3 regions of the Lysinibacillus sp. SGAir0095 genome follow, and region 1 is predicted to be linked to each of the others. Evidence: predicted binding sites of a transcription regulator. Region 1 holds the regulator's gene; each other region holds the start of a gene.

Region 1 (11,174 bases):
ACGATACAAACCAACAGCTAAAATTTATATCATAATTAAATCGTACTATTTCCTACTTAACTATTAAGCGAACTTTGAATTTCAGTATATTAAGTGATAAACTTTCCCTAATCATAAAGAAAAAAATATAAGTATAAGAAAAGGTGATAAATGATGACTACATATTCTATTAGTGAAGTTGCAAAAGAATTAAATCTCACAGTATACACCTTGCGATACTACGACAAAGAAGGACTCATGCCGTTTGTAGAACGGACACCTAACGGAACAAGATTGTTCAAAGATTCTGATATTACATTTCTTAAAGTAATTCAATGCTTAAAATCAACTGGAATGCCTATTAAGGATATTCGAAATTTTATAGCATGGTGCTCTGCTGGAGACTCTACCCTACAGCAAAGATACGAAATGTTCATCGATCGAAAAGCGACTGTAGAAGCACAAATGGAGGAACTGAAAAGAACACTTGAGGTAATTGAACATAAAACGCTATATTACAAAACTGCATTGGAAGCAGGTACGGAAGACGTACTTATAGATAACAAAGTAGGAATTTAATATGACTTTCTGTTGTAAGTTTGCTGAGTTGTCGGGGTTCGGAAATATTGAATAAGTGGTGGGGCTAGTTACTAGTAAGCTAGCCCCAAAATTAGCAAAGACCGATTAGACAAGAGTTTAAACTTCAAGTTCTTCAATATATTCTATGTATCTTCGATGTACAGTTGCTTTGCTAACTTGAAAGCCTACCCCTCGTAAAGTTGAGGCGATTTCTTGGAACGTCAGTCCTTTTTCTCGAAGATTAACAATCTCCTCGATTGGAACTTCTATTCTCTCTCTTCCTTCATGATTATGCCGATTTTTAATATTTAACTCGGGACGATAGCCATTATCAACAGCACGTCTCATTCCCCTTTTTATTTTGGCATTGTGAATTTTTCGTTGATACTCTTCCACAATTGCTAAAATCTCTAGCAGCATCGTATCCATCTCATTTAGGCTTAACTGTCCTGCGTTATTTAAGGAATAAACTATTGTGCCATTTTTTTGTAGTAAATGCAGGACAGCCATTCGTGCATTACCACGTCCTAAACGCGTTTCGTCTTGCACAAATAATACTGGTACATTTTTCTCTTTTATAAAGTCTAGCATTTCCAGGAGGCCATCCCTTTCAACTTCATAGCCACTATGTTGATCCTGAAATATTTCTAATACTTGAAAATTCATTTCACTGGCATAGCGTCGCAGTTCTTCTTCTTGTCGAACAAGCGAAGTCTCTTGCGTATTTTTTTCTGTACTTACCCGTGTATAAATGACTGCAGTGTTCTGTTTACTCATGGATTTTTAATCGCTACCTCTACTGAATGAAGCTCTTCTTCACTCTTTAAATTTGCAATATAGATACTTTTTTCATTAATTGGAACCGTAATAGCATGTCCTGCAACAATATGTTCCCCAGTAAGTCCATTTTCAGTTTTTACTTGCTTGATCCACTCTTGTTTTGTCATTTTACCACGATATTGTTCTGCTAGCGTCCATAAAGTATCACCATGCTGAATTTCAATTTGTTCATATGTTGTATTGCCCTTATCAGTAATTAATAGAAATGCTCCCATCACAAAGAAAGCAACGAATAACACCACAATATAAGTATTTTTTTGTAACCAGTTCATAATTTAACCCTCTTTTCGAATATTTGTTCTCACGAATGTATGTTCTTACTTTAATACGAACGTTTGTTTTTGTCAACAACGTTTTCGAACCTATGTTTGCATTTTTGTTCTTTCACTGATATACTATATGTAACTAATAGAGATACATATTCACAAAAAGAGGTGATAGAGTTGAAAAAAATATCAAAAAGACAAGAAGATATTTTAACATTCATAAAAGAAGAGGTTCGCACAAAAGGTTATCCGCCTTCTGTTCGTGAAATCGGGGAAGCAGTAGGTCTTGCCTCAAGTTCAACTGTACATGGACATTTAGCTCGTTTAGAAAGCAAAGGCTTAATACGTCGAGATCCAACTAAACCACGTGCAATTGAAATTCTAGACCAAGAAGAAGTAACAGTTCAAAAGCAATCCGTTGTTCATGTTCCCTTAGTAGGGAAAGTTACAGCTGGTCTTCCAATCACTGCAATCGAAAATATAGAAGAATACTTCCCTCTTCCAGATGCTTACGGTACTAGTGAAGAAAACCTATTCATGCTAGAAGTAATGGGAGAATCAATGATTGAGGCCGGTATTTTGGATGGAGATTATGTCGTTGTTAAACAAACGAACACTGCAAATAACGGAGAAATTGTTGTAGCAATGACAGAAGATGATGAAGCAACAGTAAAACGTTTCTTCAAGGAAAAAACTCATTTCCGTCTACAACCTGAAAATTCAAGTATGGACCCAATCCTAGTAAATAAAGTATCAATTTTAGGTAAAGTAGTAGGCTTATATCGTAATATCCATTAAAAAAGGTTGTCTCGTTAGTCTATAGACTGTGAGACAACCTTTTTTAGTTTATTAGTTTATTAGTTGGAATTTATGTTCTCGCTTAGGATGGATGTGATTATTTAGTAATTGGTTTTGATTACTTGACTGGCTATATGGTCGCTTGATTTTTAATGTGATCACATAAATGCGATTATGGTCACTTAGTTAATTTAGGATTCCGGGCCCTATCCTCATTAACTACCATTCTTTACTTTACTTTTACATGCATCGATAAACGATTTGAATAGATTTTTTGCGGTCTCATCATCTGCTATGGCCATTTCTTCAGGATGCCATTGTACTCCTACACAGTAAGGGTAATCCTTCATTTCAATGGCTTCTATGATGCCGTCACTTGCTTTGGCTGTAATTTGGAAGATGTCTGGCACCTTTTTTAAGGCTTGGTGGTGGAATGAATTCACTGCAACTTTTTCTTTACCGATAATTTCATACAGCATACTGCCTTTCGTAATCTCGATATAATGTGAAGCTTCTCTTCTTAAAGCATTTTGTTGATGCAGGATTGGCGTTTCCTCATATTGCGAATTGATATCTTGGTAGAGGGTCCCACCCAAAGCTACATTTAATAACTGAATCCCTCGACAAATTCCGAAGATTGGAATTGTCTTCTTCAGTGCTGCTTCTGTTAGCTCAAGTTCGACTTCATCACGTTGTAGCATGATCTGGCCGATTTTGATATGTGGTTCCTCGTCAAAAAAATGAGGATGAACGTCCACCCCACCTGTTAATAGTAATCCATCTATCCCATCAAGCAATTGATCTGCATCACTTTCAACCCCAAATGGAATATTCACCGGAATTCCACCAGCTTGAATGATGGATTTCACATATGCTTCATTGATACAATATTGCCCGTTGTTCGTTGTCATTGTGACACCTATTATGGGTTTCATTCAAACACCTCCAAAAGCTCTCTAAATTAATAACTTGCTTTAGAATATTCTATGTAAATTTGTTTTTTCCTCTAATCGAAAGTTGTTTACTACTTAACTTTCATCGGGTTCGCATTTCTTCCCATTTCCAATCATTGTATGTGTAATAATCTTTAATGGAAATAGGCTCGTAGTTTATGCAAAAATCAAGTAAGTGATGTCTTCTTTTTTCAAGCTCTATACTAGAAGAAAAAATTGAACAAAGCTCGTTTTTATTATTAAACTCGAATCTCTCATGCAGAACACTTCATTATCGTGATCACCATATGGGTTGAAGTTACCAAATCTACACGTTTGGCAGGAGGCGATTCTAATCTTGTTTGGAAGCTCTCTTTGAAGATTCTTTATACCTAGCTCTGTAACACTTGACGGCTTTGAGATTAGAAGTTGGTTACCAATATACACTTCATATTGGATAGTTTTTAATTCATCATCCACTGTTTGTTCGTACGTGGGGATTGTTGAAAGCGTATCATTAATCAGATAGTTAACTAATAGTGTTTGATTTTTTAACAAGATTCTTTCAACTCCTTTTAATCACTCATACTAGTTTCAATGGTTATAAGATTTATGGCTAATAGAAATGCCTCAACTGTATTTAAACAATTGAGGCAACTTTAAGGTTTTATTTTATGAAAATAGATTCGCATACCAGTCTAGTATGATGTCGCCATAGAAATAAACAATGATGGCAGCTAGAGCGATGGAGGGGCCGAATGGAACTGGGGTTTTCCTTCCTTGGTTGCGTACCTTAAGAACGATAATACCGACAATCATGCCAATGAAGGCAGCCAGAAATAGTGTTAATAATGTATTTAAAGTTCCTAAGACAAGGCCAATAAGGAAGAAGAGCTTGATGTCTCCCCCACCCATGCCACCTTTAGATAGTACGGCAATGAGATATAGGATACCAAAGCCTACAACTGCTCCTAAAAGGCTATCCCACAATGGGTCGATTGGTGAAAAAATGCGTCCTAATGCTAATATCGGTAAGAAAAACAATAACACTTTATCAGGAATAAGCATATAAGCGAAGTCAGATACTACGATAATCATTAATAAGGAAATGAACAGAAGTGCCACGGCTGTTTCCATCGTTATGCCTAATTTCCAGACAGCTAATGCAAATAATATCCCCGTAACAAGTTCTGTAAGGATATAGATTGGTGAAACCTTCGCCCCACAAGTACGGCATTTCCCTCGTAAAAATATGTATGACAATACAGGAATTAGATCTTGTAGGGTTAAACGACGATTACAATTTGTGCAATGCGATGGTGGTGTAGCGATGGACTCTTTTTTGGGCACTCTTAGGCCGACTACATTAAAAAATGAGCCAAAGACAAGACCAAAGATAAATGCAAACACGGTATAAACTAATTCCACAGTATGCACCTCCTATAAATAGAAATGATCGGGACCCGTCAATTTACGAATCCCGATAGTTTGAATGTTTTGCCTGACACTTGCCAGGAATTCTTAAATAGACGAAGTAAAACTTTTTAAGATTCACCCTCATAGTAGAAAGTCGTTACCTGAATGGATGCACTCAGCGTTTCTGCTTCCTCTTCCATGAATTCGCCTTCTTCACCTGGAAGTGTATAGCTTATTGAGTCAATATGCATGATACGCTTTAGGTTTTCAATTTCCTCTATGAATTGCTGGATATTTTCATAAACGGAAGCCTCGATTGCCAGGTTGAATGTAATTAGTTTTAGTTCAGGCGGGATAGACTCGGCAGCAATTTCTGATACTGGAGTTTCAACCGTTTCGCCTGTTTCTTCTCCTTGAACTGCTTCTTCAGCTTCTTCAACTTCACCAGTTTCTTGTGTTTCGGTTCCATCTGTAGCTCCCTCTTCTTCTGGGACAGGCACAATGGCTGATTCTGATACGAGTGCATCGTAGCTATTAAAGCCAATGGAAGTAATACGAGTTTCGGTCACATACTCAATTTCTTCTAGATTTAATAAGAGCTGATCAATTTCACGAGATTTCGGTAGTTTTTGACGAATTTCAAAAACATTCGAAACCTCTGTAGCCGATTCTTCCTCAATTGAAGTGATTTGGCCTTGAAGTGCCGTGATTTCTGATTGCAATGAACTTATGGAGCCTTCAAGTGCCTCAACATTATCCTTTTTCGGCAACACGATATAATAATATATGGCAAATAATAATGCAGCTATTAATGCAACAAGTAATAGTAAAGAAGAATTTTTATTACCAGAGAGCTTCATTATTGAACACCTCCAGTAGCTAGATAGGTCTCATTGATTAAGAGCGTAATTTCCACCGATTGACGAGGTATCACGTCAAAATTTGTCTCATTCTCTGTTCCAAGCTCCTCACCTAGTCCAGAGTTTGTAATCGAAAGGACTTGTCCATCTGTAAAGTATGCGCTGTTAGATAACCTCGAAATATAAGTCGAAACATCACTTAAAGTTTCAAAATCAATTGAAATCGAAACACTATCAGGGTTAAAATTATAGTTTCGTAAATAGGAATTACTCGGTTGCAATCCCTGTATTTCGTTGATTAAAAGTGAAACCGGGTATGACACTGTCTCGATAAACTGTAAGGATTGTTCAAGAGAACCTTGATTATTAGGTTGCAAATTAGCTGTGTCCCCTAGTAATTGATCACGCTGTGCAATTAAGTTCGTTTCTTCTTTTTGTAGTTCAGCTATTTCGGCCCGTGCACTAAAATATTGCCAGACTAAAAGTGACAATAATAATAAAGTGATAATGCCCAACAAGATATAAAGCAATCTTGATCCTTGCTGTTTTCTTTCATGATTGGGTATGAGGTTAATATCTGGTATCATGACTGAATCTCCTTTAACGCCAACCCAAGCAGTGATGCGTGCTTTGCTTTAAATCCTGGGTAGTTCTTATCTATTAGTGAATCATCAACCATCTTTACCGTAACAGGTAAAGTATCCTGTATATAGTTGTAGACATTCTCGATAAGTGGATTATCTCCCATGACAATAATTTCATCAACGGATTTTTCTCCCTTATGCAGAGAGAAACGGAAGAAATTCATAATACGATCAAGCTCAAGCACTTGGTCCATAATTGTCATTCGATAGTCTTCTAAGTCCCCATCATATGTAAATTCAAGCTCGTTTTCATTAAGAGGCTTCGCATGCCACTGCGAAATCGTCGTTGGAATTTGCTGAAAACGCAAGAAATCAACATGGCCATTCGAATAAATACAAATCGATAACTCATTCACAAGCCAATTGGCAATCAAATACGTTTTTTCATTATCAATTATTTGCAGCTTCTCAAGTAAGCGTAAATTACATAACGCACGGATGTCAGCAGCTTGTGGGTCCATATTAATGTCTAAGAACAGGTTAATATATTTATTTACTTCCTCAGAGGCAGCCGCAAACATCATAGCATGTCCATCCCCTTCTGTTGGATCATAGACATCAATCAGGGGATCTTGGAAGGGTAAATGAATACTGTGGCCAAGCTCCATTTGAACATATTCTTTTAGTTTATTTACTTCAACATCACGTGGATGCTCAAAGGATTTTAATAAAACAGTTGGATCGGGAACGAAAAATCGAACGTGCTGATTTTTTCCACCCCATCTAGTTGCATTCTCTTTAAAAATCTCAAATAAAGCCATCTCATCTTTTAAAGTGGCTTCATCAATCACATCATGAGGCAATGCAGCTTCAAACACCTCTGCCTGGGACAAATCGGGGCCCTTGGAAACAAGTGCGCGAAGGACATAATCATTAATTTCGATGGAAACATGGGAATTCTTATTCTTTCTATTGAACATGCGCAGGGCTCCTTTAATACATATTTTGAAGAATATTTCGGTGAAGTTAATTGCCTAATGAGACAACTAACATAGGAGTTAGTTGTCTTTTAGAGAATTAATTAACCACCTGCAGGAGCTGTTTGTGCTCCATTGATAGTAATAACTCCTTTTGATACAGTTGCACCAGATAATTGAGTGAGAGTTGCATCAGTAAAGGTATTACCTAAAGCTCCAGTAACAGGACTAGAAACAGTAAATGTAATTGTATTTGGAGTCCCTTTTTTGACGGAAACGTTAGTAATTTTCCCTGTATTTTCAAGGTATCCTCCATTAGTTAATTCAGCTTGTGTAGCAGTGTTATCTGCATCTGTTGGGTTATCAGTAAAATATAAGTTTGCAGCATCTAATACACTTATTGCATCTGCAACTTGGGCTTTAGCACGACTATTACTAATAATATTACCAATTGCAGGAATAGCAATTGCGGCAATTATTGCTAAGATTACTACTACAGCTAATAATTCGATTAATGTTAAACCTTTTTCGTTTTTAATACGTTTTTTCATTGTTTTAAACATATTAAAACCTCCTTTTAGTTTTTTGTTTTGATTAGTTTTTAGTATTTGCGTGGACGTAGTTTGCATACTATTTTCACCTCCCTGCAAAACGTCAATATCCCTATAAATTTTTATTACATTTGCTCGTATAGACTAAACATCGGTAAGAAGATGGCAGCTACGATGACCCCTACAATAGCGGCTAAGAACAAAATCATTAATGGCTCGATTAATGATTTTAATGTATCAACAGATCTTTCCACTTCTGCATCATAGAACTCTGCAACTTTTTGTAGCATATAATCAAGTGATCCTGTTGACTCACCAATCCTTGTCATCGAGGTTACAAGTGGTGGGAAGAGCCAGCTTTTTTCTAATGGTTCAGAAAGTGAATTCCCTCTTTCCAAATTATCTCGGGCTTCTAAAACTACTTTACTCATCACTGGATTTCCAACAACACGCTCAACAATTGTGAGTGATTGTAAAATAGGAACAGCGCTACTGAATAAAGAAGATAATGTGCCCATCATTCGAGATATAGCAGACTTTTGGAGTAATGGTCCGAAAATTGGCATTCTGAGTAATGCGTAATGAACAGCATAGTTAAATTGTTCATTTCCTTTATAAAACATCCTGAAAAGAATAACCCCAGCAATAACCAATAAAATGACTAGCCACCAAAACCTTTGAAGCCATTCACTTACTGCAATTGTCACGATTGTCATCCACGGCAGCTCTGCACCCATACTTTCAAATGACTCCACAAACGAAGGAACTATAAAAACCATCATAAAAATAGCCACAACAATCGTTAATACAAAGAGAACAGCTGGGTAAGTCATTGTAGACTGTACTTTTTTCTTCAGGTTATATTGCTTTTCAAAGTTATTCGCCAAACGTTCTAACGTATCATCAATATTCCCTGTTGCTTCACCTGAACGCATCATATTAGAAAATAGTAAAGGGAATACTTTCGGATGCTTTAAAGTTGCTTCCGAAAATGCAAACCCTGTCCGAATATCTTCTTCAACAGTTTGCAAGGCTTTTTTCAATGGCTTGCTTTTAGTTTGATCCGCTAAAATTCGAGTAGATTCAACGATTGAAACCCCTGCCCTTATCAATGTAGCAAATTGTCTTAGATAAATAACAAAGTCTTGGTTTTTAACCTTAGCCGTTCCAATTTTTAATTCCTTATGCAAAATACTGTTTGATTCGTTCACTTCTCGGGGATTAATCCCCTGGGACCTTAACTTTGCAATAGCTGCTTGTTTGTTTGCAGCATCAACAATACCTTTAGTTTGTGCACCCTGTTGTGTACGCCCTATATATTTGTAAACAGTCATTTACTCACCAACGTTCATTTACTTATAGTCGTCAAAATTCAGATAAGGGCGTGCTTCTTCCATCGATACCTTACCCGAAGAAACAAGTGATTGAATTGAAGTTTCTAAAGTATGCATTCCCATTGCTCTGCTTGTTTGCATGACACTTGGAATTTGATGTACTTTTTCGTTTCGAATCAAATTTGTTACAGAAGGTAATGCAGTTAAGATTTCTGTAGCAGCAATACGGCCATTCATATCTTTGCGGGGAAACAATCTTTGCGAAATGATGCCTTGCAACACGTTTGCAAGCTGTATTCGAATTTGCCCTTGCTGATGCGGTGGAAACACATCAATGATACGGTCGATTGTAGTTGGAGCACTAGATGTGTGAAGTGTTGCAAACACTAAATGCCCTGTTTCAGCTGCAGTAATTGCCGTAGATATTGTTTCTAAGTCTCGCATCTCCCCAACTAAAATTACGTCCGGATCCTGACGAAGAGATGCACGCAATCCACTCGCAAAGTCTTGAGTATCAATGCCGATTTCACGTTGATTCACAACAGATTGTTTATGATGATGTAAATACTCAATTGGATCCTCAAGGGTTATAATATGCTTTGATTTTGTTTCATTTATATAATCCAGCATTGCAGCGAGTGTCGTCGATTTACCAGAACCAGTTGGACCGGTTACTAAAATCAGTCCTTGTGGCTTATCCGCTAAATCATAAAGGACTTTAGGCATCCCAAGAGATTCAATCGTCGGGATTTTCGATGGAATTAAACGAAAGGCAACCGCACTCACATTCCGCTGATGATAGGCGTTTACACGGAAACGACATAAATCACCTAGGGAGAAATTAAAATCTGATTCCCCCTTTTTCACATACTCCTCCACCTTATATTCCGGCAGCACCTCTCTTACAAGTGCGTCAGCTTCCTCTGGAATAACAGCATAGTCTCCAAATTGCTTAAGCTTTCCATTTATACGATAAACGGGTGGAATTCCAACCGTAATGTGCAAGTCCGATGCTTTTTCTTCATAAGCTCTTTCTAATAACGAACGTATACTAAACATCTCTTCACTTCCTATTCAACTGTTGCTACATGCAATACTTCTTCAGTTGTGGTTAATCCATCTAGTACTTTTTGTAATCCGTCTTCTACAAGGGTTTGATACCCGGCTTCTTTCATGTAGTTTCTTATTAAACTTACACTTGTTCTTTGTAAAATGAAATCCTTGATCGTTCGGTCAATTGGCAATATCTCATGGATGGCAATACGTCCCCGGTAGCCTGTATGATTACATGCTGGGCATCCGCGTCCACGGTTGACTGTTTTCACTGTCATGCCAACTTCAGCAAAAATTTCTTTTTCACGTTCATTTGCAGGTACTGTTTTTCCACAATCACGACAAACCCGGCGTACAAGACGCTGTGCTACTACACCAACTAGTGAAGAGGAAACCAGGAATGGTTCAATCCCCATATCATGTAGCCTTGAAATTGATTCAACCGCGCTGTTCGTATGAAGCGTACTTAATACTAAATGTCCTGTTAAGGAAGCTCGTGTTGCAATTTCAGCCGTTTCTAAATCTCGTATTTCCCCGATCATCACAATGTCAGGGTCTTGACGGAGAATCGAACGTAAACCAGCCGCGAAGGTTAAGCCAACTTCTTCCTTCACTTGAATTTGGTTGACTCCTTCTAATTGATACTCCACAGGGTCCTCAACAGTTATGATGTTGACCCCTTCCTTATTTAGATGAGAAAGAGCAGCATATAAGGTTGTCGATTTTCCTGACCCTGTTGGACCTGTGATTAACACAATTCCATTCGGACGAGCAATCATTTTTCGGAAAAGCTGCTCGTTTTTAGAGTTTAAACCGAGCTTGTCTACATCGGTTGCGGCATTACTTAAGTCAAGAATACGCATAACGATTTTCTCACCAAAAATTGTTGGTAAAGTGGATAAACGAATATCAATGGGCTTAAAGTTAACCGTTGTTTTAATACGACCATCTTGCGGTATACGGTTTTCTGTAATATTTAAGCCACCCATAATTTTCACGCGGGCT
Region 2 (11,174 bases), 550 kb from region 1:
TATTATCTTTTCATTTCGAAATTTATTATTATTTATTTGAAGCCTCAGCTAGTAGAGAGTCCATTCTTTTTCGATCGCGTTCTAAAACAGTTCTTAAATAGCGTCCTGTATACGATTTTTCGTTGGCCGCGATTTCTTCCGGTGTACCTGTGGCTAAAATTGTACCGCCCTTTTCTCCACCCTCTGGACCTAAGTCGATTAGATAATCTGCTGTTTTAATAACATCTAAATTATGTTCGATTACAAGGACTGTATCACCATTTTCTACTAGACGCTGTAGAACCTTCAGAAGTCTTGCAATATCATGTGCATGAAGTCCTGTTGTAGGTTCATCTAAGATATAGATTGATTTCCCAGTTGAACGTCGATGTAATTCAGAGGCAAGTTTTACACGCTGTGCTTCCCCACCTGATAATGTTGTTGCAGGTTGTCCTAACTTCATATAACCGAGTCCAACATCCACAATGGTTTGAAGTTTTCTTTGGATTTTTGGTACATTTTCGAAGAATACTACGGCATCTTCAATGGTCATATCTAATAATTCTGCTATATTTTTTTCTTTATAACGTACTTCTAATGTTTCACGATTATATCGTTTTCCATGGCATACTTCACATGGGACGTAGACGTCTGGCAGGAAGTGCATCTCGATCCGGATAATACCATCTCCACTACAGGCTTCACAGCGACCGCCTTTGACATTAAAGCTGAATCGACCTTTTTTATAGCCACGCATTTTTGCTTCATTGGTAGATGCAAAAAGATCACGAATATCATCAAATACACCAGTATATGTTGCTGGATTTGAACGCGGAGTTCTTCCTATAGGCGATTGGTCAATATCAATAACCTTTTCCAAATGTTCAATTCCTGTTATTTCTTTATGCGCACCTGGTTTTGTTCGTGCTCGATTTAATTTATTCGCCAGTGCTTTGTATAAAATTTCGTTGATTAATGTAGATTTACCAGAGCCTGATACTCCTGTCACAGCAATAAATTGCCCTAAAGGAATATCTACTTTTACATTCTTCAAATTGTTTTCGGTAGCACCTTTTATCGTTATCTTGCGCCCATCTGATTTCCTACGTTCGATTGGAAGTGGAATAAATTTTTTGCCACTTAAATACTGTCCAGTAATGGATGCGGAATCTTCCATAACTTCTTCTGGTGTACCTGCAGCTACTATTTCACCACCATGTACGCCTGCTCCTGGGCCTACATCAATTAAGTAATCTGCAGCAATCATTGTATCCTCATCATGCTCCACGACAATCAATGTATTTCCTAAATCACGCATATCCTGCATTGTTGCTACTAGACGATCATTATCTCGCTGATGCAACCCAATCGATGGTTCATCGAGAATATAAAGCACTCCCGATAAACGAGAACCTATTTGTGTAGCTAGACGAATCCTTTGTGCCTCTCCACCTGATAGTGTACCTGCAGAGCGAGAAAGAGTTAGGTAGTCTAATCCAACATTAATCAAAAAGCTAAGTCTCTCCGTAATTTCACGAATAATGAGTCTTGCAATTTGCATCTCTTTCTCTGAAAGAGTTAAATTTGAGAAAAATCCGAACATATCACCAACGGAATGCCTTGTTGCTTCTGCAATATGTAAACCCTCTACTTTTACTGCTAGCGTTTCGGGCTTTAAACGATAGCCTTTACAGGATGGGCAAGCTTGTTCTGTCATGTATTTTTGCATTTGCTCACGAACATAATCTGAAGTTGAATCACGGAAACGTCGTTCAATATTACGGACTACTCCTTCAAATTCGATGTCTTTGTTATGAACACTTCCATACTCATTTTCATAATAAAAATGGATTTTTTCGCCACCAGAGCCATAGAGAATTTTATCCATCTGACTTTTTGGTATTTGTGATACAGGCACATCCATTGGAATTCCATAATGTATACAGACGGCTTTTAAAAGCTGTGGATAATACTGAGAACTTGTTGGTTCCCATGCAGCAATCGCGTGTTCTTCCAATGTTCTTTCCCTATCTGGAATTAACAAATCCAAGTCAACCTCTTGCTTAGTTCCAAGCCCATCACATGAAGGACAAGCTCCAAAAGGACTGTTGAAAGAAAACATGCGGGGTTCTAATTCACCAATTGAAAATCCGCATAATGGACAAGCATGGTGTTCACTAAATAATAATTCCTCGTGCTCCATGACATCCACTAGTACCTTTCCATCAGCTAAATTACAAGCTGTTTCAAGGGATTCAAATAGACGTGAAGAAATTCCTTCTTTAAGAACAACACGATCGATGATCACTTCAATATTATGTTTTTTATTTTTATCCAGTTCAATCGAGTCGTCTAAATCCTGCATTTCTCCGTCCACACGTACACGGACATATCCTTGCTTTTTTAAATCTTCAAGCAGTTTGACATGTGCACCCTTACGGCCGGATACAACAGGTGCCAACAATTGCATTTTTGTTCTTTCTGGATATTCTAATAATCGGTCTACCATTTGTTCAATGGTTTGAGACGCTATTTCTGTACCATGGTTTGGACAAATCGGTTTACCGATTCGTGCAAATAACAGACGTAAATAATCGTAAATTTCCGTGACTGTCCCAACAGTAGAACGAGGATTTTTACTCGTTGTTTTTTGGTCAATCGAAATGGCAGGGGATAACCCCTCAATCGAATCGACATCCGGTTTATCCATTTGACCTAAAAATTGTCTTGCATAGGCAGAAAGGGACTCCACATATCGGCGTTGCCCTTCTGCATAAATCGTATCAAATGCCAATGATGACTTTCCTGAACCCGATAAGCCTGTGATGACAACCAGCTTATCTCTAGGAATCGTGACATTAATATTTTTCAAATTATTTGAACGTGCCCCTTGCACTACTATTTCAGTATTTTTCACGGTTCTTTATCCCTCTACCTTCAGTTCAAATATTGTATCTCTCAACTCAGCTGCACGTTCAAAATCAAGTGCTTTTGCTGCTTCTTTCATTTCCAGTTCAAGCGATGCAACAAGTTTCTCGATTTCGGACTTCGTCATTTTCTTGCCCTTTGTTACTTTTGTAACATATGTCTCTTCTTCTTCTGCCGCTTGAGTTGCACGAATCAATTCTGGAATTTTTTTCTGAATTGTCTTCGGTGTAATACCATGCTCTTCGTTATAAGTTTCTTGAATAGTACGACGACGTTTTGTTTCATCAAGTGCTTTTTTCATGGAATCAGTTATATTATCCGCATACATGATGACATGTCCATTTGAATTTCGGGCAGCTCGCCCAATCGTTTGAATTAGTGAACGTTCGGAACGTAAAAAACCTTCTTTATCAGCATCCAGAATTGCTACTAGTGAGACTTCAGGGATATCTAACCCTTCACGCAGCAAGTTAATACCTACTAACACATCATAGGTTCCTCTACGCAGCTCTCTTAAAATTTCTATTCGTTCCAATGTTTTTACTTCTGAATGAAGATATTCAACTTTAATGCCCAGTTCTTTTAAATAATCTGTTAAATCCTCAGACATTTTCTTCGTTAAGGTTGTGATAAGCACCCGTTCCTGTTTTCTCACTCGTTCATTAATTTCATCGATTAAATCATCAATCTGACCTTCTATTGGTCGGACATCAATTGTTGGGTCAAGTAAACCTGTCGGACGAATAATTTGTTCTACCATGTCTGGTGTATGCTCGATTTCATACGGACCTGGAGTAGCAGAAACATAAATTGCCTGATTAATATGCTGTTCAAATTCTTCAAATCTCAATGGTCTGTTATCTAATGCTGATGGCAAACGGAATCCATGATCCACTAAAACACCTTTTCGTGCTTGGTCACCGTTAAACATCCCACGAATTTGGGGTAATGTTACGTGACTCTCATCAACAACTAATAAAAAATCCTTTGGGAAGTAGTCGAGTAATGTATATGGTGTTGCCCCTGCTTCTCTTAATGTTAGATGACGGGAGTAGTTTTCGATTCCAGAACAGAACCCCATTTCACGCATCATTTCCAAATCGTAGTTTGTACGTTGTTCTAAACGCTGTGCCTCTAACAATTTATCCTCAGTACGGAATTTTTCTAATTGTTGTTCTAGTTCTACTTCAATGTTCTCAATGGCTTTTACCATTTTTTCCTCGCGGGTTACGAAGTGGGATGCCGGGAAAATGGCTACATGATCACGATCCCCTAAGATTTCCCCCGTTAGGGCATCCACTTCCCGAATCCGGTCTATTTCATCTCCGAAAAATTCTACACGCAGACATTTTTCATCTCGGGATGCTGGGAATATTTCGACGACATCTCCTCTTACACGGAATGTACCCCTTGTAAAATTGACATCATTTCTTTCATATTGGATATCTACTAATTTTCGCAACAATTGATTTCGCTCTATTTCCATTCCTGTTCGAACCGATACAACCATTTCCCGATATTCTTCTGGATTCCCTAAACCATAAATACAGGATACAGATGCGATGATAATTACATCATCTCTTTCAAAAAGTGATGATGTTGCAGAGTGTCTTAATTTATCAATCTCGTCATTAATACTGGAGTCTTTTTCGATGTATGTATCTGTTTGTGGTACATACGCTTCTGGCTGAAAGTAATCGTAGTAACTAACAAAGTATTCAACTGCATTGTTGGGGAAGAATTGCTTAAATTCACTATATAGCTGTCCTGCTAATGTTTTATTATGTGCAATTACTAGCGTTGGCTTTTTTACTTCCTGTATAACATTGGAAATTGTAAATGTTTTCCCTGTACCTGTTGCTCCGAGTAAGGTTTGATGTGTTTTACCTTCTTGAACGCCCTTCACAAGCTCTTCTATCGCATTGGGCTGATCGCCACTCGGTTTGTATGCGGATTGTAAGTCAAAAGTGGCCATTTTTTGTTCGTCCTTCCATCCAAATCTTGTATATTTATTTTAGCATATCCTTTTTAAAATTACGAGAAATATGCGAACGTACGTTTTTAAATAATTCATTTCTTCCTATCACTTATCCTACTTCTACTATTTTCTAAATTTTAATATTTAAAACATCTGGATTTGAAATTGACTATTTCTTTTGTATTCTTTTCCATCCTTCTGTTCAATTCAAACACAAAAAAGTCGCCCTCGGTTTTACATCCCACTAAAGGGACTACTGCCATGGCGACTTCTTAAGTATTATTTTCATCTACATTACCGACTCTTGCGTCTCTTCCATTTCTTGAGTTTCTTGTAATTCACTTAACTCTTTTGTGTACTCATAAAAAGCTTCTTTGTTTCTTTCATCCAATGCACTATCGATGAGATCTTTCAGCTGTTCAATTCTTTGCAATCTTTGCATCCGGTTCAAAAACAAGTCCAAATAAATGTCATTCAATAACTTTTCAGATTCGTTTGCATGTTGATAGTTCCCAACTGCTTTAAGAAAATCTGTGTATGAATAATATTTATCCATCGATATCACCCCGATTCCCTTTTTTCTATTATAAAAAATCAGGTATCAATTTGCAATATTTTCTGAAAAATAGATTTATTTTTTCATCGAAAAGGAAGAATTTCCTACCCAATTGATTAATACTTTTTAATTTTCACTATATTACCTGTAAATACCGTAATATTATTATATAAATATAATTTCGAAAAATTGTCAAAATATTCAATTGTATTGGTAAAAAATTCATATTATGATTTTATCAAATCGGTTATTTAGCATTATTAAATTCGTTGCTCAGTATTATTAAATTATTAAAGGAGGAGTTTTTAATGTTCAAAAAAAATGTACCGGTTCTTAAATCGTATCATATTACTTTAGATACTTATTTAATCGAACCAATTATGTGCGGTGAAAAAATTTACTCTTATGTTTATGATAAAAAAGGAGAATTTATCGTAGAACGGAAGCCGTTTTACATAGTTCGTCGCTCCTGTGACGTATTAGGGTACAACTATAAAAGTGCAATAAAATTCTCAAAGGAATTCTTTGGAAAAGATAAACACAAATTACCTATTCTGATTGCTCATGACGGAAAACCAAATATTTTATTCCCAATCTATTCTCCTACATCGCCAAATAATATTTGGGTCGGACTTCATGGTATTGCTAACATTGGAGTTAATAAACATCCTTCAGAAATTACACTGCTAGATGGAAAGGAAAAGACACTTCCTGTTAGTATTACATCTCTAAATTCCCAGTACGTATATGCAACAATGCTTTACAAATATTCTTCCCAACTAAAAATGATGATTCAAAATAAAACCTCTTAAACCTTTCAAGCCTATAATTTTGGATTAGTATTTGAAGCATTAGTTAGGTATGATTTGAGTAAATCTTCAACATGGTTTCTTAAACGTATATTCGAATATCTTCTTACATCCATTACTTGCTTATAATGAAATTGATACTCAGTAAACATTTCGTCTCGCTTACCCTGAACAACTCTCAATTGATGACCTTTTAAATACGCTTTTGTTTTTCTCAACTCAATTTCTGCGTATTTTCTTGCCTCATCAATCAAATAAATATATGGACGCTTTAATTTAAACTGCCCAGTCTCTATTTGTGCTTGATCATTTTCTAATACGATAAGTAGCATTGGTAAATAAATTGCCGCTTCTAGATATGGGACAGCCTCAATGGGGATATGTGCCATTAAAAACCCTCCTAATAATAGAACGTTTGTTCTTATTATTATAATACAACAGATTTGAAATAATGCAATTACAATATGGAGGTAATTAATGGTTTTAATGTAAGCATCCAAAAGCAACTAGATCAGGGATTAACTAAATAATATATTGAAGAAAATTTTGTTTGAAATATAATTTTGCTATATAACCGATTTTATTAGCAAATTAGATGACAGCACAAAAATATAATGGGAGGACTCTAATAGATCAAGTATTACAAGCAGTTTTGGAGATATCGCATAAATTTGGATCACCAATATCATGATCTGAATCTAAAAACGGATGATAATCATGTAGAACTTATAGATAAAAGCAAAAAGGTAGAAGGAAGAATAGGCATTTTAGCTACCGAATTCAACTCTATTAAAGCAGACATATTTATTCTAAAAGAGGAAAACAACAGACATTAATACCCATCATTTTTAAATAAACCTTTTTCGCAAAGTACGTTACATTGCGAAAAAGGTTTTATTTTTTCATTATTGGCCGATACGAGAACGAAGATAGGCATTGATGAAGGCATCTAAATCGCCATCCATTACCCCTTGGACATTTCCTGTTTCAAAATTTGTACGGTGATCTTTTACCATCGAATAAGGATGGAAAACATACGAACGAATTTGAGAACCCCAGCCAATTTCTTTTTGCTCTCCACGAATTGCATCAAGTTCAGCTTGCTGTTTTTCAATTTCAAGTTGATATAACTTGGCTTTTAGCATGTTCATCGCTTTTTCACGGTTTTTGATTTGTGAACGTTCAGCTTGGCAGGATACAACCACACCTGTTGGAGTATGGGTAATACGAACAGCGGAATCCGTTGTGTTAATGTGCTGTCCACCCGCACCTGTTGCACGATACGTATCAATTTTTAAGTCTTCCGTGCGAATATCGATTTCAATTTCATTATTGAACTCCGGCATAATATCACATGAAACGAAGGATGTATGGCGTCTTCCAGCAGAGTCAAAAGGTGAAATTCTCACTAAACGATGGACACCTTTTTCTGCTTTTAAATAACCGTATGCATTATGTCCTTGAATTAACAGAGTTACAGATTTAATCCCTGCTTCGTCACCTGGTAAATAATCCATTGTCTCTACCTTGAAGCCATGTTTTTCAGCCCAACGCGTATACATACGTAATAGCATCGAACCCCAGTCCTGTGATTCTGTACCACCTGCACCAGGGTGTAGCTCTAAAATAGCGTTATTTTTGTCGTAAGGCTCACTTAATAGCATTTGCAGCTCAAAGCCATCCATTTTACTTTGAAAATCTTCAAGTTCACTTCCTAATTCCTCTTGAAGATCTTCGTCCGGCTCTTCTTTTAGGAGCTCCAACGTCATTTCCAGATTTTCTTGAGTTGTCAAAAGGTCGTTAAATTCATTCACAATCGCTTTTAACCCATTTGCTTCATTAATAACCGTTTGTGCTCCATTTTGGTCATTCCAAAAATCCGGCATTAGCATCATTTCATCTAATTCTTGAATACGTGCCTCCTTGTTTTCTAAGTCAAAGAGACCCCCTGAAATCCGCCAATTTTGAGGCTGTAGTTTCCAATACATTTCTCACTTCTGATAATTCGATCATTTATAATCCCCCGTACTATTATTTAAAACTGTGAGAACCGTGCCATCTAATCAATGATGAAAAAGATGACTACGGTTCAAAAGTTTGTTGTTAAAATTCATTTGTAGTAAATGGTGAAATTCTTTTTTATAACAAACAATTCTACACCATTAACTTCGACTTGCTTTATAAGTTATGAGCTTACTCCGCACCATGACAGTTTTTAAATTTCTTGCCACTGCCACAAGGACATGGATCATTACGACCTATGTTTTCTGCTTTACGAACAGGTTGCTTTTTCTTCGGGGCTGCTTCTTCTTTCGGGTTCACAGCCTGTCCTTTGGCAACCTCTTCACGTTCCAGGTTGCTGCGAATTTGTGCTTTCAGTGCGTATTTTGTTACATCCTCACGAATGGCAGCGACCATGTCTTCAAACATCGCAAATCCTTCTTGTTCATATTCCCGTAATGGATCTGTTTGTCCGTAAGCACGTAGGTGAATCCCTTGACGTAATTGATCCATTGCATCGATATGATCAATCCATTTTGTATCAATAGAACGCAGTAAGATTACCTTTTCGAATTCACGCATACGTTCAGGTGTCAGCATTTCTTCTTTTTCGTCATAGCGTTTTTGAACTTCTGCAAAGATAAAGGCAATGATTTCTTCCGGTGATTTACCTTCAAGATCACTTACTTTAATAGCACCTTCTTCTAATAAATTCGCTTGAATATAATCTTCCAGCGATTTTAAGTTCCACTCTTCTTGTTCGCCCTGGGTATGAACGGCCACAATATTTTCGATAGATTCCTGTATCATTGATTCCACAAGAGCACGCATGTTTTCAGTTTCTAAAACATCGCGACGTTCTTTATAGATAACCTCACGTTGTTGACGTAGAACATCATCGTATTGCAATAAACGTTTACGTGCATCAAAGTTATTTCCTTCCACACGTTTTTGCGCAGATTCTACAGCTTTGGATACCATACCTGATTGGATTGGCTGGTTATCATCCATTCCAAGTCTAGTCATCATCGTTTTCATTTTATCAGAACCAAAACGTCGCATTAAATCATCTTCAAGAGAAAGATAGAATTGCGTTACCCCTGGATCCCCTTGACGACCAGAACGACCACGCAACTGATTATCAATACGGCGAGATTCGTGACGCTCCGTACCGATAACAGCTAATCCTCCAAGATCAAGAACACCATCTCCAAGCTTAATGTCCGTACCACGACCAGCCATGTTAGTGGCAATTGTTACCGCCCCCTTATTACCTGCATTGGCAATAATTTCGGCTTCGCGTTCATGGTTTTTCGCATTTAAAACATTATGGGGAATTTTATGTTTATCTAATAAATTTGAAATAATTTCTGACGTTTCAATGGCAACTGTACCTACTAATACAGGTTGTCCCTTTTTATAGCGTTCAGCAATTTCTGCCGCAACCGCATTAAACTTCCCGTTCATTGTAGCAAAGATTAAGTCTGCTTTGTCATCACGAGCAATTGGTTTGTTTGTTGGAATTACCACAACCTGCATATTGTAAATGTTGCGGAATTCTTCTTCCTCCGTTTTAGCAGTACCTGTCATACCAGATAGCTTTTCGTACATACGGAAGTAGTTTTGGAACGTAATCGTAGCCATTGTCATGGATTCATTTTGAATATCTACGCCTTCTTTAGCTTCGATAGCCTGGTGAAGCCCATCAGAATAGCGACGACCTTTCATCAAACGCCCAGTAAAGCCATCAACAATGATAATTTCGCCATCTTGAACAACATAATCTACATCACGGTGCATAGAAATATGTGCTTTTAAAGATTGATTAATGGCATGTAATAAACGGACATGGGATAAATCAAATAAATTATCAATACCAAAAGCTTTTTCTGCTTTCCCGATACCGTTTTCAGTTAAAGTAACGCCTTTAGTTGACTCATCATAAGTGTAATCTTCTTCAGCCTTTAACCTACTCACAAACATGTTGGATTGCACATAAAGCTGCGCCGTTTTTCCAGCTTGTCCAGAAATAATTAATGGGGTACGGGCTTCATCAATTAAGATTGAGTCAACTTCATCAATTACTGCATAGTGTAGAGGTCGTTGCACGCGCTCTTCCTTGTAAACAACCATATTATCGCGTAAATAGTCGAATCCAAGTTCGTTATTCGTACTATATGTAATATCTGCAGCATAGGCCTCACGTTTTTCGTCCTTCGTCAGGCTATTTAAATTTAAGCCTACAGTTAAACCAAGGAAATTATAAAGCTCTCCCATTTCCGTAGCATCACGTGTAGCAAGGTACTCGTTGACTGTTACCACATGAACGCCTTTTCCAGTTAGTGCATTTAAATAAACAGACATTGTGGAAGTTAATGTTTTCCCTTCCCCGGTTTTCATTTCTGCAATGTTACCTTCATTTAATGTTGAAGCACCCATGATTTGTACGCGGAAAGGATACATGCCCAGCACACGGCGTGCAGCTTCGCGACAGACTGCAAATGCTTCCGGAAGTAGTTGCTCCAATGTTTCGCCTTTTTGATAGCGATCCTTGAATTCTGTTGTTTTTTCTTTTAGATCTTCATCATTCAGTTGTTCCATTTGAGAAGCATATGCTTCTACCTGATCAGCTATTTTCGTTAATTTTTTTACTTCTCTTTTGTTTGGATCAAAAATTTTATTTAAAATGTTTGCCATGGATTTTTTCACTTCCCATATAGTCTCAATACTCATTTTATCATTTCCTATAGAGTAGGTGCAAATGTGCGTGCCATATATTGTGTGGACCAGGAACACAAACAATTATAAACAATTCTGAATTTTGTAAACTAAACGTTAGAATAGTGTGTATTTTTTGACTAATCTATGGTTTCTATGTCACAGTTAAATTATTCAAATTTTCTAGGGGTGTTATGATGGCAAT
Region 3 (11,174 bases), 190 kb from region 1:
TCGAATCGACATCTATGTTGTAGGTGATATCGACGTGGAAGCTGTTCAAAAGAAATTAACGGAGGCACTTCCATTCAAGGACCGTACACCGAAGCAAATACAGCAAGAAACAAATGAGTCAAAACCAGAAAAAGAATATACAAAAGAACAGCAGGAGATGAAGCAAGGGAAGCTGCATATCGGCTTTAGTACTCCAGTGCGATTTGGTGATGAAGACTATGCGAAGATGCAAATTTTCAATGGCGTATTCGGTGGTTACGCCCACTCGAAGCTGTTTATGAATGTTCGTGAAAAAGAAAGCTTGGCTTACTATGCTTCGAGCTCTTATAATTCCCAATACGGCCTTGTTTATGTTGTTTCGGGGATTGAGCCTTCAAACGAAAAAAAGGCAATCGACGTAATTAATGAACAGCTGGCAGCCATGAAAAATGGGGAAATTACCGACCTGGAACTATCCCAAACAAAAGCAATGCTCGTAAACCAACTAAAAGAAACGCTTGATCTTGCACGTGGGCAGATCGAGATTTTCGACCAATATAAAAACCTAAATGAAACCTTCTCGGTTGATACTTGGAAGGAACGCTGGAATCAAGTGACTAAAGAAGACGTGCAAAAAATGGCTTCTCAAATACAGTTAGAAGCAGTTTATTTCTTATGTGGGAAGGAGGCCTAAATCGTCATGAAAACGATTGAATTTAAACAATTAGACGAAACTTTATATTACAAAAAACTACCGAATGGGTTAGATGTCTATATTTTGCCGAAGAAGGGCTTTTCGAAAACCTTTGTGACGTTCACGACGAAGTATGGCTCCATTGACCGTACATTTGTACCGATTGGGGAATCAGAAGCTATTACGGTGCCAGATGGGATTGCCCATTTCCTAGAGCACAAAATGTTCGAAAAAGAGGACGGGGACGTGTTCCAGCAATTTAGTGAAGCAGGTGCCTCTGCCAATGCCTTTACTTCATTCACACGTACGGCTTATTTATTCTCAGCTACTGACCATATTTACAAAAGTACAGAAACCTTGCTGAATTTCGTGCAAGAGCCTTATTTTACGGAAAAAACGGTCAATAAAGAAAAAGGGATCATCGGGCAAGAAATTACGATGTATGATGACCAAGCGGATTGGCGCCTGTATTTTGGTGCGATTGAGAACATGTACCATAACCACCCTGTGAAAATCGATATTGCCGGAACAATCGAGTCTATCGACAAAATTACAGCGGAGCATTTATACACATGCTACAACACGTTCTATCACCCATCGAATATGTTATTATTCGTTGTTGGTGCGATTGACCCGACTGAAATGATGTCGTTTATCGAGGAAAATCAAAACAAAAGAGAATTCCCTGAGCCATCTGAAATCGAACGTCATTTTGACGAAGAACCAACTGACGTAGCCGTTAAAGAACGCGAACTGAAAATGGACGTTCAAAAACCGAAAGTCTATGTCGGCTTAAAAGCAAAACAAACAGACTTAAGCGGAGAAGAAATGCTGAAGCACGAGCTGTCTGTTCAGATTGCATTAGAATGCCTATATGGCAGAGCCTCAAACTTCTATACAGATGTGTATGAAAGTGGCTTAATCGATGAGTCTTTTGCATATGACTTCTCATTAGAAAAAGGCTATGGCTTTGCACTAATCGGTTCTGACTCAAGCAATCCCGATCAATTAGCGCAAAAAATTAAAGAAGTAGTCAATAACGCGGAAAGCTTACTGAATGCAGATAGCATCGAACGTGTAAAACGCAAGAAAATCGGCTTCTATTTACGAGCTTTAAACTCTATGGAATTCATTGCGAACCAATTTACGCGTTATGAGTTCAATGAAATGAACCTATTTGATGCAGTTCCAGTCATCGAAAAATTAACGCTGCAAGATGTAGTTGAAGCGCTAAAAACAATTCAAGGGGAAACACAGCAAACGGTATTCAAGGTTTTACCTTCCAGTGAGCGTGCAGAGTAAATGAAAAAATTCGCACTTGTAGTTGGTGCTTCCGGTGCGATAGGAAATGCAATAGCAAAGCGACTGGCAGCTGATGGCTGGTCGCTCTATTTGCATTATCATCAAGGGCGTGCCAAGGTGGAGCAATTAATAAAAGAATTAACGAACGCCTACCCTGAACAAGAATTCCTGATGGTACAAGCAGACTTTGCAAGTGAAGAAGGGGCAGACCGCTTGGCACCTCAAATCTATTCACTTCAAGCAATCGTGTTCGCGGGAGGTCATAGCTACTACGGATTGATAGAGGATACGCCTGTTTCAGAGATGGATAAGCTTTGGAAAGTGCATGTCCAGAATCCGATGCGCGTCATTGCTCTTCTTTCCTCCAAGCTTCGAAAAAACGAGAAAAGTCACGTGTTATTTATCGGGTCGATTTGGGGAGAAGCAGGCGCTGCACTTGAATCGGTTTATAGTGCCGTAAAAGGCGCCCAGCATGCTTTTGTGAAGTCCTATGCCAAGGAAGTAGCCTATAATCATATTTTAGTGAATGCCATTGCACCAGGGTTGATCGATACATCGATGAATCAGCATTTAAATGAAGAAGAAAAGCAAGCGTTATATGAAGAAATTCCATTGGCCAGAGCAGGGAATGTAGAGGATGTCGCAAATCTTGCCAGTTTCTATTTAAGTGGTCAAGCCAATTATGTAACTGGACAAATTATAAGAATTAATGGTGGATGGTACATATAAATTCCGAACTTGCACATAATAAAGGTGCAAAGGAGGAGGAGAAAAACATGGCGCTTTTAGAAAACTGGGAAAAATGGACATCATTTTTAGGTGAACAAGTCACAGAAGCTCAAGAACACGGTATGTCTAAAAAGATGATTGAAAAATCAGCTATTCAAATTGGTGACTATTTGGCTAAAAATGTAGATCCTAAGAACGAACAAGAACGCGTACTGAAAGACCTTTGGGCTGTTGCAGATGGCGATGAAAAACATGCACTGGCTAACTGTATCATTAAACTAGTTCAAAGTCACCGCGTGCAGTAGTATCCACTCTTTATGCCATTTTTGGCTTATAAAGTAGCACTTTGCACGAATCATGCATGGATGCTACTTCCTTTAATGTAAACCTTATATCATAGAACAATTCTACATTCGTTTCATCATCTCTTCTAATTAGTTTAAGGAGGCTTGTCCTCCTTTTCTTTTTCTATTATTCTCAAGGTAAATATGACTTTTTTCCTTTCATAAAATTAACTCACGGGCTGGTATTTTCTTCAAAATTCGACACAAACCTTGGACTTGATGTTAATTTTCTACCTTTAGATGATAAAATTTAATAAATTGGAAGAAAATCGGTTGTTTCTAACTTTTCAATACATATAAAATCCGCTATGATGAAACTTATAGGAAAAATTTTCGTTTCGTTAGTAGGGGGACGTTTTTTATGGGCGAATGGTACTTTGAATATGAAATCCAAGTGAATCGTCCGGGGTTATTAGGTGATATTGCATCACTCCTGGGAATGTTACGTGTAAACATTGTTTCAATTAATGGAGTAGATGAAGGACGACGGGGAATGCTATTAAAAACGGAGAATGATGAATCCATTCAACGTTTTATATCGATTGTTTCGACAATGGAGAACATCAATGTGACGAGATTTCGTGAACCCAAAGTACGCGACCGTCTAGCAGTGCGTCATGGTCATTATATCGAACGGGATGCAGATGAAAAAAATACATTCCGTTTTGTAAGAGATGAACTCGGTATTTTAGTTGATTTTATGGCAGAATTATTTAAAAAAGAAGGACATAAATTAATTGGGATAAGAGGGATGCCTCGTGTTGGTAAAACAGAATCCGTTGTCGCAGCCAGTGTCTGTGCCAATAAAAAATGGCTCTTTTTATCATCTACCATGATCAAGCAAACAATTCGTCATCAGCTAATGGGTGATGAGTTTAATGACAATAATATCTTTATTCTTGACGGGGCAGTTACACGAAGATCCACAGATGAGCGACATCAGCAGCTTGTTCGAGAAATGATGCGTGTTCCGGCCATCAAAGTAGTAGAGCATCCTGACCTTTTTGTCCAACATTCGGAATATAAAATAGAGGATTTTGACTATATTATTGAACTGCGTCATCATCCAGATGAAGTGATTACGTATGAAATCATTGAAAAAAATGAAATGATGTCACAAAATGACCATTTTGGCGGTTTTGGTGGAGGATTTAATTTTTAACAAAAGCATTTTTACATTTGAAGTCAATGGCAGGTCATGATTTGACTTTTTGCTCATTGTTTTTCAATCCTTGAAAGCACCACAAAGCTTGTGGCCTAAACTCCTGGAAAAGTCACATATTTTAAGATGAAAAGCATTAGATCCATATTAAAATCGTGGACGACAAGATCCCCGAGTTGAAATGATTAAAAAAAGTAGGTGTTATTGTTGACTGAACTCGGAACTCGCCTTAAAGAAGCGAGGTTATCTAAAGGATATAGTTTGGATGATCTTCAAGAAATTACAAAAATACAAAAACGATATCTAGTTGCGATTGAAGAAGGAAATTATTCCATCATGCCTGGTACTTTTTATGTACGAGCATTTATCAAACAATATGCAGAAGCAGTTGGACTGGATGCGGATGAAATCTTGGATGAGTTTAAAAAGGAAATTCCTCATCAACAAAAGGAAGAAGTCGCTCAATCGATTTCCCAAAGTCCGACACGTCGGAAGCTAAATACACGTTCGACTAACCGTTTATTAGAGACGATGCCTAAAATCATCGTGGGTCTATTTATCATCGTCAGTGTGGTAGCGTTTTGGTTCTTATACCAAAAGAAATTAGCCTCCGATCAGCCAGAGGAAGTTCAAGAGGATGCTCAAGTTGAGTACGAACAACAAACACCTCCTCCAACTGAAGACCCTGTTGTCGATGAAGAAGAACCGGCAGATGAAACGGATGAGCCTGGAGAAGGAACAGATGAACCTGCTGATGATGAAGCAGAAGAACCAACTCCGACTCAAAGCATCTCTCAAGGTGTCCCACAGGGTGAAACAACTACGTACGAGTTAACTGGAACTGATACAATGAACATTCGCATCGAGGTTTCAGGCGATACATGGGTGGGTATCCGTAATGCAGAAGGTAGTGAACAAGTGGAGGATCGAGTATACAAAGCAGGAGAAGTGGTAGAATTTGATGCTACTGCCAATGCATATGCTCGTATTCGATTAGGGAATGCAAATAATGCAAAAGTTCTTATTAACGACGAACAGCTTCAGTATGTTCAAACCGTTACAACGCAAAACATCATTATCACATTACAACCAGGAGAATAGTCATCATTTGATGGCTATTTTTCTCCCGTTTTAACGAATACTAAATTTAGCAATAATTACGAAAATCGAAGAAGCTCGGTGGGGAATACCAAGTTCTAGGGAACAGTTCTTCACCAGATGTTTCACTTTACTCGAATGAAAGGTGTTAGCAAATGAATATACCGAATAAGATTACAGTCTCAAGAATATTATTAATCCCAGTTTTTGTGATTGTAATACTATTTGATTTTGGATGGGGAAATATGAACTTCCTGGGAGCAGAAATGCCGGTGAATCACTTTGTGGCAGCATTAATTTTTATCATTGCTTCTTGTACGGACTGGGTGGATGGGTATTATGCCCGTAAATACAACCTTGTCACGAACCTAGGGAAATTCCTTGATCCATTAGCAGATAAATTATTAGTAGCGGCAGCATTTATTGTATTAGTGGAGCTTGGCATGGCCCCATCATGGATTATTATCGTTATCTTGAGTCGTGAATTTGCCGTAACAGGACTTCGTGCGATCTTGGCAGGTGAAGGGGAGATTGTCGCAGCCAGCCAGCTTGGGAAAATTAAAACTTGGGCACAAATCGTTGCGATTTCGGCACTCCTTCTACACAATACTATTTTTGCTCCGATCGACATACCATTTGATATGATTGCTCTTTATGTGGCATTAATCTTTACGGTTTGGTCCGGATGGGAGTATTTCTATTTAAATCGTCGTGTGTTTGTCAACTCAAAGTAAGGGGGTACGTACATGAATGCTGAAATTATTGCTGTTGGCTCAGAGCTGCTGCTTGGGCAAATTGCCAATACAAACGCGAAATTCATCTCAACGCAGTTATCTGAGCTCGGCATTAATGTCTTTTACCATACAGTTGTCGGGGATAATGCGGCTCGTTTGAAAAGTGCCATTGAAATTGCTGAATCTCGTGCAGATTTAATCATTTTCTCTGGCGGACTTGGACCGACTAAGGATGATTTAACAAAAGAAACGATTGCAGCACATCTAGGTCTCCCTTTAGTGATGGACGATGTGGCTTTGTCCTTTATCGAGGAATTTTTTGCAGCACGTGGGCGCGGGATGACCGAAAACAATCGAAAGCAAGCCTTGATTCTTGAAGGCAGTGAAGTACTGGCAAATCATCATGGCATGGCTCCGGGAATGCTGTTGGAGAAAAATGGCAATACATACATATTACTTCCTGGACCACCCAAGGAACTTGAGCCGATGTTCCAATTTGAAGCAAAGCCAATACTTGCAGCACTTTTGAATGACGGTGGAGTAATCCAATCCCATGTATTGCGTTTTTATGGGATTGGGGAAGCCGAGCTCGAAGACCGTGTGCAAGACATTCTAGATAGCCAAACCAATCCAACAGTTGCTCCACTTGCCAGTGATGGAGAAGTGACACTTCGAATCACGGCAAGGGCACAAAATCCAGAAGAAGCTTGGACACTCATTAAAGAGAAGGAAGCTGAAATTTTGGCTATTGTCGGCGAGTACCACTACGGCTATAATGATGATTCTTTGGCATCGAAATTGGTGGAAATGCTCATGCATAACAATTTGACCATTTCAGCAGCAGAAAGCTTAACTGCTGGACTTTTCCAATCTGAGCTTGCCGAAATTCCAGGAGTGGGTTGCAGCTTAGTAGGTGGTGTTGTCACTTACACGCCAGAAGCGAAAATGAGTCAGTTAGGGATTGAAAAATCGCTGCTGGATAAATGCGGGATTGTCAGTAGTGAATGTGCCGGTTCTATGGCCGGTAAGGTTCGAGAAAAATTTGGCACAGACATCGGCGTAGGCTTGACTGGCGCAGCAGGTCCCGATCCTCACGATGGCCAGGCACCAGGAACAATCTGGCTAGGTTTCAGCATTGGTGATTCAGAGCATACTCATAAGCTTCAGTTGCAGGGAATGCGCAATACCAACCGTATTCGAACGGTAAAATTTGCATGCAGCTATTTGATGCGCTTGCTTGTTGAGAAAGGCTATGAAAAGATATAATATAATAGAGTATTATCACTTTGTGATGAAAGTGCTGCTAACTCAGATTACATGAGGTTAACTTTTGTAGTCGAAATATAGAATTTGGGCTATTAAAATAGCTCAAATTTTTATTTTGCCCAAAAAACGAAAATATGTTCGCTTTTTTCTTGAAACTTGTCTCAAAAAGAAGTATAGTAGAGACATAAGAAAAAGAGAAAATACTTCGTTTAACTTCTAGCAAATTATAAGTTAAATTTACAAGGTTTGTTAGGTTATTATGAAGTAAGCCTCAGTGGGATTGAACCTTCAATCCACGGTGAATTTTGATAATAATGTTTTTATATATAAGGAGGAAATTATTTTGAGTAATGATCGTAAAGCTGCCTTAGATATGGCGTTAAAGCAAATTGAAAAGCAATTCGGTAAAGGCTCTATCATGAAGCTAGGTGAACAATCAGATCGCCAAATGGAGACATCTTCAAGTGGTTCATTAGCAATTGATGCAGCATTAGGTGTTGGTGGTTATCCAAGAGGGCGTATCGTAGAAATCTACGGTCCAGAATCATCAGGTAAAACAACTGTAGCCCTACATGCAATCGCTGAAATCCAAGCAAAAGGTGGACAAGCTGCATTTATCGATGCGGAGCATGCACTAGATCCAGTTTACGCACAAAAATTAGGTGTTAACATTGATGAGCTATTACTTTCTCAACCAGACACTGGTGAGCAAGCATTAGAAATCGCTGAAGCATTAGTACGCAGTGGTGCGATTGACATTATCGTAATCGACTCAGTTGCTGCCCTAGTACCAAAAGCAGAAATCGAAGGCGAAATGGGTGACTCTCACATGGGTCTTCAAGCTCGTTTAATGTCTCAAGCATTACGTAAACTCTCAGGGATCATCAACAAATCTAATACACTAGCAATCTTTATCAACCAAGTACGTGAAAAAATCGGTGTTATGTTCGGTAACCCTGAAACAACTACTGGTGGACGTGCCCTTAAATTCTACGCGTCAATTCGTCTTGAAGTACGTCGTGCAGAAACAATTAAACAAGGCACTGAAATGATCGGGAACAAAACAAAAATTAAAGTCGTGAAAAACAAAGTAGCGCCACCATTCCGTACTGCAGAAGTAGACATCATGTATGGTGAAGGAATATCCAAAGAAGGCGAAATCGTCGACATCGGTGCAGAACTAGATATCATCCAAAAAAGCGGCTCATGGTACGCTTATGACGGCGAACGCATTGGTCAAGGTAGAGAAAATGCTAAAGCCTTCCTTAAAGCAAATCCTGAAATCCGTGAAAAAGTATCGAACCAAATCCGTGAATCTTACGGCATGACAGCCAACTCATACACAATTGGTGCGCATGACGAAGAAGAAGAAATGGACAAAGAACTAGCTTTATTACTAGATGAAGAATAGGATTGTCTTTCGTGAACTCGCCCCAACTTGTTGTGGCGGGTTTTTCGGTTTTAAAAGTGAGCTAACGAGTATGTAAGGTAGATGTTACGAGAACAGAGTTTGGCGGATAAATGCAATGTTTTGGCGGGTATTTGCAAAAAGTTGGCGGATATTTGCAAAAGTTGGCGGATATATTAAGAAAAGTGGCGGATAAAACACAATATCTGGCGGATAGATCATGCAGTCTGTAAATTTGAAGAATTTGAAGTGGCGAAATTATCGTAGAAAGTGGCTGGATTCTGAGCACAATGGCTTCGATGAACCTATGCGAACGCCATTTCATTACTTTAACCTATCAACAAATTTAGCATTACTGGAAACTTCACTGCATTATTCCCAATCAATCATCAAATATACGTAATTTTTCTTAAAATGAATAGAAAATAGTATATTTGCCAATAATAGTTAGAAATATCTTTGTTATTAGGTATTTTAGAAACAAGAGTATATCGTTAGACTCTCGAAATTTTCAGAAAATTAATTCTAAAGTCTTATAAGGTGATTTTAGACTACTTCATTAAGCTTACATTATTTGGTGGGGTCTCGTGGGAATCCTTGACATTGCTAGGTTAGAGCTATACAATTAAAATTGTATAATTTCTAAATTTTGAAATGAAATTGGCAGTATGTTGAAAGAGTAAGTTTTGCAAACAATAGATTATCAAATTATAAATGAATTTGGTATTTTGAAAAACTTTAGTCAATGTATGGGCCGACTGAAAATGAAACGAATATAGCAAGAGGAGGTGTTCGAATGATGGAATACATTATCTCCGCTTTGCTTGGACTCATCGTTGGTGGCGTTGTTATCTATCTCTATATGAAAAAGGTGAACGAATCAAAAGTAAATGGTGCGAAAAATTCAGCTGAGCTAATCATTGATGAAGCTAAGCGAGAAGCGGAAGCCTTGAAGAAAGAAGCACTACTTGAAGCAAAAGATGAAACTCACAAAATTCGAACTGAAGCAGAAAAAGACATCCGTGAACGCCGGGCAGAGCTTCAGAAACAAGAAAACCGGTTATTGCAAAGAGAAGAAAATCTTGATCGCAAGGATGATGCTCTGAATAAGAGAGAATCAGGCTTAGAGCGAAAAGAAGAAGCTCTAACTGACAGACAACAGCATATTGAACAGATGGAAAGTAAAGTGGAAGAGCTAGTACGCGCACAAACGTCAGAGCTTGAACGTATTGCAGCCCTAACGCGCGAAGAAGCGAAGGGGATCATCCTGAAAGAAGTTGAAAACGAACTTTCAACTGATATTGCCGTGATGACCAAAGAAGCAGAAACACGTGCAAAAGAAGAATCTGACAAAAAAGCTCGTGAGATATTATCACTAGCACTACAACGTTTTGCAGCAGATCACGTTGCTGAAACAACCGTATCCGTTGTAAACTTACCGAATGACGAAATGAAAGGCCGTATCATCGGTCGTGAAGGACGTAACATTCGAACACTGGAAACACTAACGGGTATCGATTTAATCATCGATGACACGCCAGAAGCAGTCATTCTATCTGGATTTGATCCAATCCGTCGTGAAACAGCTCGTCTTGCACTTGAAAAATTAGTACAAGATGGACGAATCCATCCAGCTCGCATAGAAGAGATGGTGGAGAAATCACGTCGTGAAATGGACGAGCAAATTCGTGAAACTGGTGAACAAACAACGTTTGAAGTCGGAATTCACAATTTACATCCTGACCTTATGAAGATCCTTGGCCGTATGAAATATCGTACAAGCTATGGTCAAAACGTACTGAAGCATTCAATCGAAGTTGCTCATTTATCAGGACTGCTAGCGGCAGAACTTGGTGAAGATGTGACATTAGCAAGACGTGCAGGATTACTACATGATATCGGGAAAGCCATTGACCACGAGGTTGAAGGCAGTCACGTAGAAATCGGTGTAGAGCTTGCCACAAAATATAAAGAGCATCCTGTTGTGATCAACAGTATTGCCTCTCACCATGGTGACACGGAAGCGACATCTGTCATTGCAGTAATTGTTGCAGCTGCCGATGCCTTATCAGCAGCAAGACCGGGCGCACGTAGCGAAACACTTGAAAACTACATTCGTCGTCTAGAAAAACTGGAAGAAATTTCAGAAAGCTATGATGGAGTAGAAAAATCATTCGCGATTCAAGCAGGACGCGAAATCCGTATCATCGTTCAACCAGAGAAAATTGACGATCTAGCTTCACACCGTTTAGCACGAGATATCCGCAAACGCATTGAAGAAGAACTCGATTATCCTGGTCACATCAAAGTAACGGTCATCCGTGAAACACGCGCAGTCGAATACGCTAAATAAGAATAAACCCAGCTTGTAGACAAATTTTGTCTGCAAGCTTTTTTATTTATAAAATTATTTAGAGAAAATAATTATCATTAATATTGTTTATATTAAGTTTTGCTA

The links. Region 1 encodes LexA, which represses DNA repair genes until DNA is damaged. Its sites were predicted from a motif close to CGAACATATGTTCG; they were not measured.
Region 2: a site for LexA is predicted at 6,659-6,672, ahead of C1N55_RS04905 (YhjD family protein). Genes of this name have one in related genera too.
Region 3: a site for LexA is predicted at 7,436-7,449, ahead of recA (recombinase RecA). Genes of this name have one in related genera too.

The regions. Positions count from the first base shown of each region.
Region 1 is NZ_CP028083.1:1,533,007-1,544,180, reverse strand. Features, by position in the region: gene C1N55_RS07610 (MerR family transcriptional regulator) at 154-558, shown strand; gene C1N55_RS07605 (YneB family resolvase-like protein) at 676-1,335, opposite strand; gene C1N55_RS20760 (cell division suppressor protein YneA) at 1,332-1,670, opposite strand; gene lexA (transcriptional repressor LexA) at 1,842-2,462, shown strand; gene C1N55_RS07590 (gamma-glutamyl-gamma-aminobutyrate hydrolase family protein) at 2,678-3,397, opposite strand; gene C1N55_RS07585 (prepilin peptidase) at 4,067-4,822, opposite strand; gene pilO (type 4a pilus biogenesis protein PilO) at 4,939-5,670, opposite strand; gene C1N55_RS07575 (malate synthase) at 5,670-6,257, opposite strand; gene pilM (type IV pilus biogenesis protein PilM) at 6,254-7,234, opposite strand; gene C1N55_RS07565 (prepilin-type N-terminal cleavage/methylation domain-containing protein) at 7,336-7,794, opposite strand; gene C1N55_RS07560 (type II secretion system F family protein) at 7,908-9,116, opposite strand; gene C1N55_RS07555 (type IV pilus twitching motility protein PilT) at 9,135-10,175, opposite strand; gene C1N55_RS07550 (GspE/PulE family protein) at 10,187-11,174, opposite strand, start outside.
Region 2 is NZ_CP028083.1:981,623-992,796, reverse strand. Features, by position in the region: gene uvrA (excinuclease ABC subunit UvrA) at 29-2,896, opposite strand; gene uvrB (excinuclease ABC subunit UvrB) at 2,903-4,882, opposite strand; gene C1N55_RS04915 (IDEAL domain-containing protein) at 5,175-5,441, opposite strand; gene C1N55_RS04910 (competence protein ComK) at 5,750-6,253, shown strand; gene C1N55_RS04905 (YhjD family protein) at 6,265-6,639, opposite strand; one part of gene prfB (peptide chain release factor 2) at 7,156-8,187, opposite strand; one part of gene prfB (peptide chain release factor 2) at 8,189-8,260, opposite strand; gene secA (preprotein translocase subunit SecA) at 8,444-10,948, opposite strand; gene C1N55_RS04890 (VOC family protein) at 11,167-11,174, shown strand, end outside.
Region 3 is NZ_CP028083.1:1,339,441-1,350,614, forward strand. Features, by position in the region: gene yfmF (EF-P 5-aminopentanol modification-associated protein YfmF) at 1-673, shown strand, start outside; gene yfmH (EF-P 5-aminopentanol modification-associated protein YfmH) at 680-1,975, shown strand; gene ymfI (elongation factor P 5-aminopentanone reductase) at 1,976-2,704, shown strand; gene C1N55_RS06555 (DUF3243 domain-containing protein) at 2,752-3,009, shown strand; gene C1N55_RS06560 (DUF3388 domain-containing protein) at 3,410-4,210, shown strand; gene C1N55_RS06565 (RodZ domain-containing protein) at 4,409-5,311, shown strand; gene pgsA (CDP-diacylglycerol--glycerol-3-phosphate 3-phosphatidyltransferase) at 5,464-6,042, shown strand; gene C1N55_RS06575 (competence/damage-inducible protein A) at 6,055-7,308, shown strand; gene recA (recombinase RecA) at 7,652-8,719, shown strand; gene C1N55_RS06585 (hypothetical protein) at 8,937-9,119, shown strand; gene rny (ribonuclease Y) at 9,516-11,069, shown strand.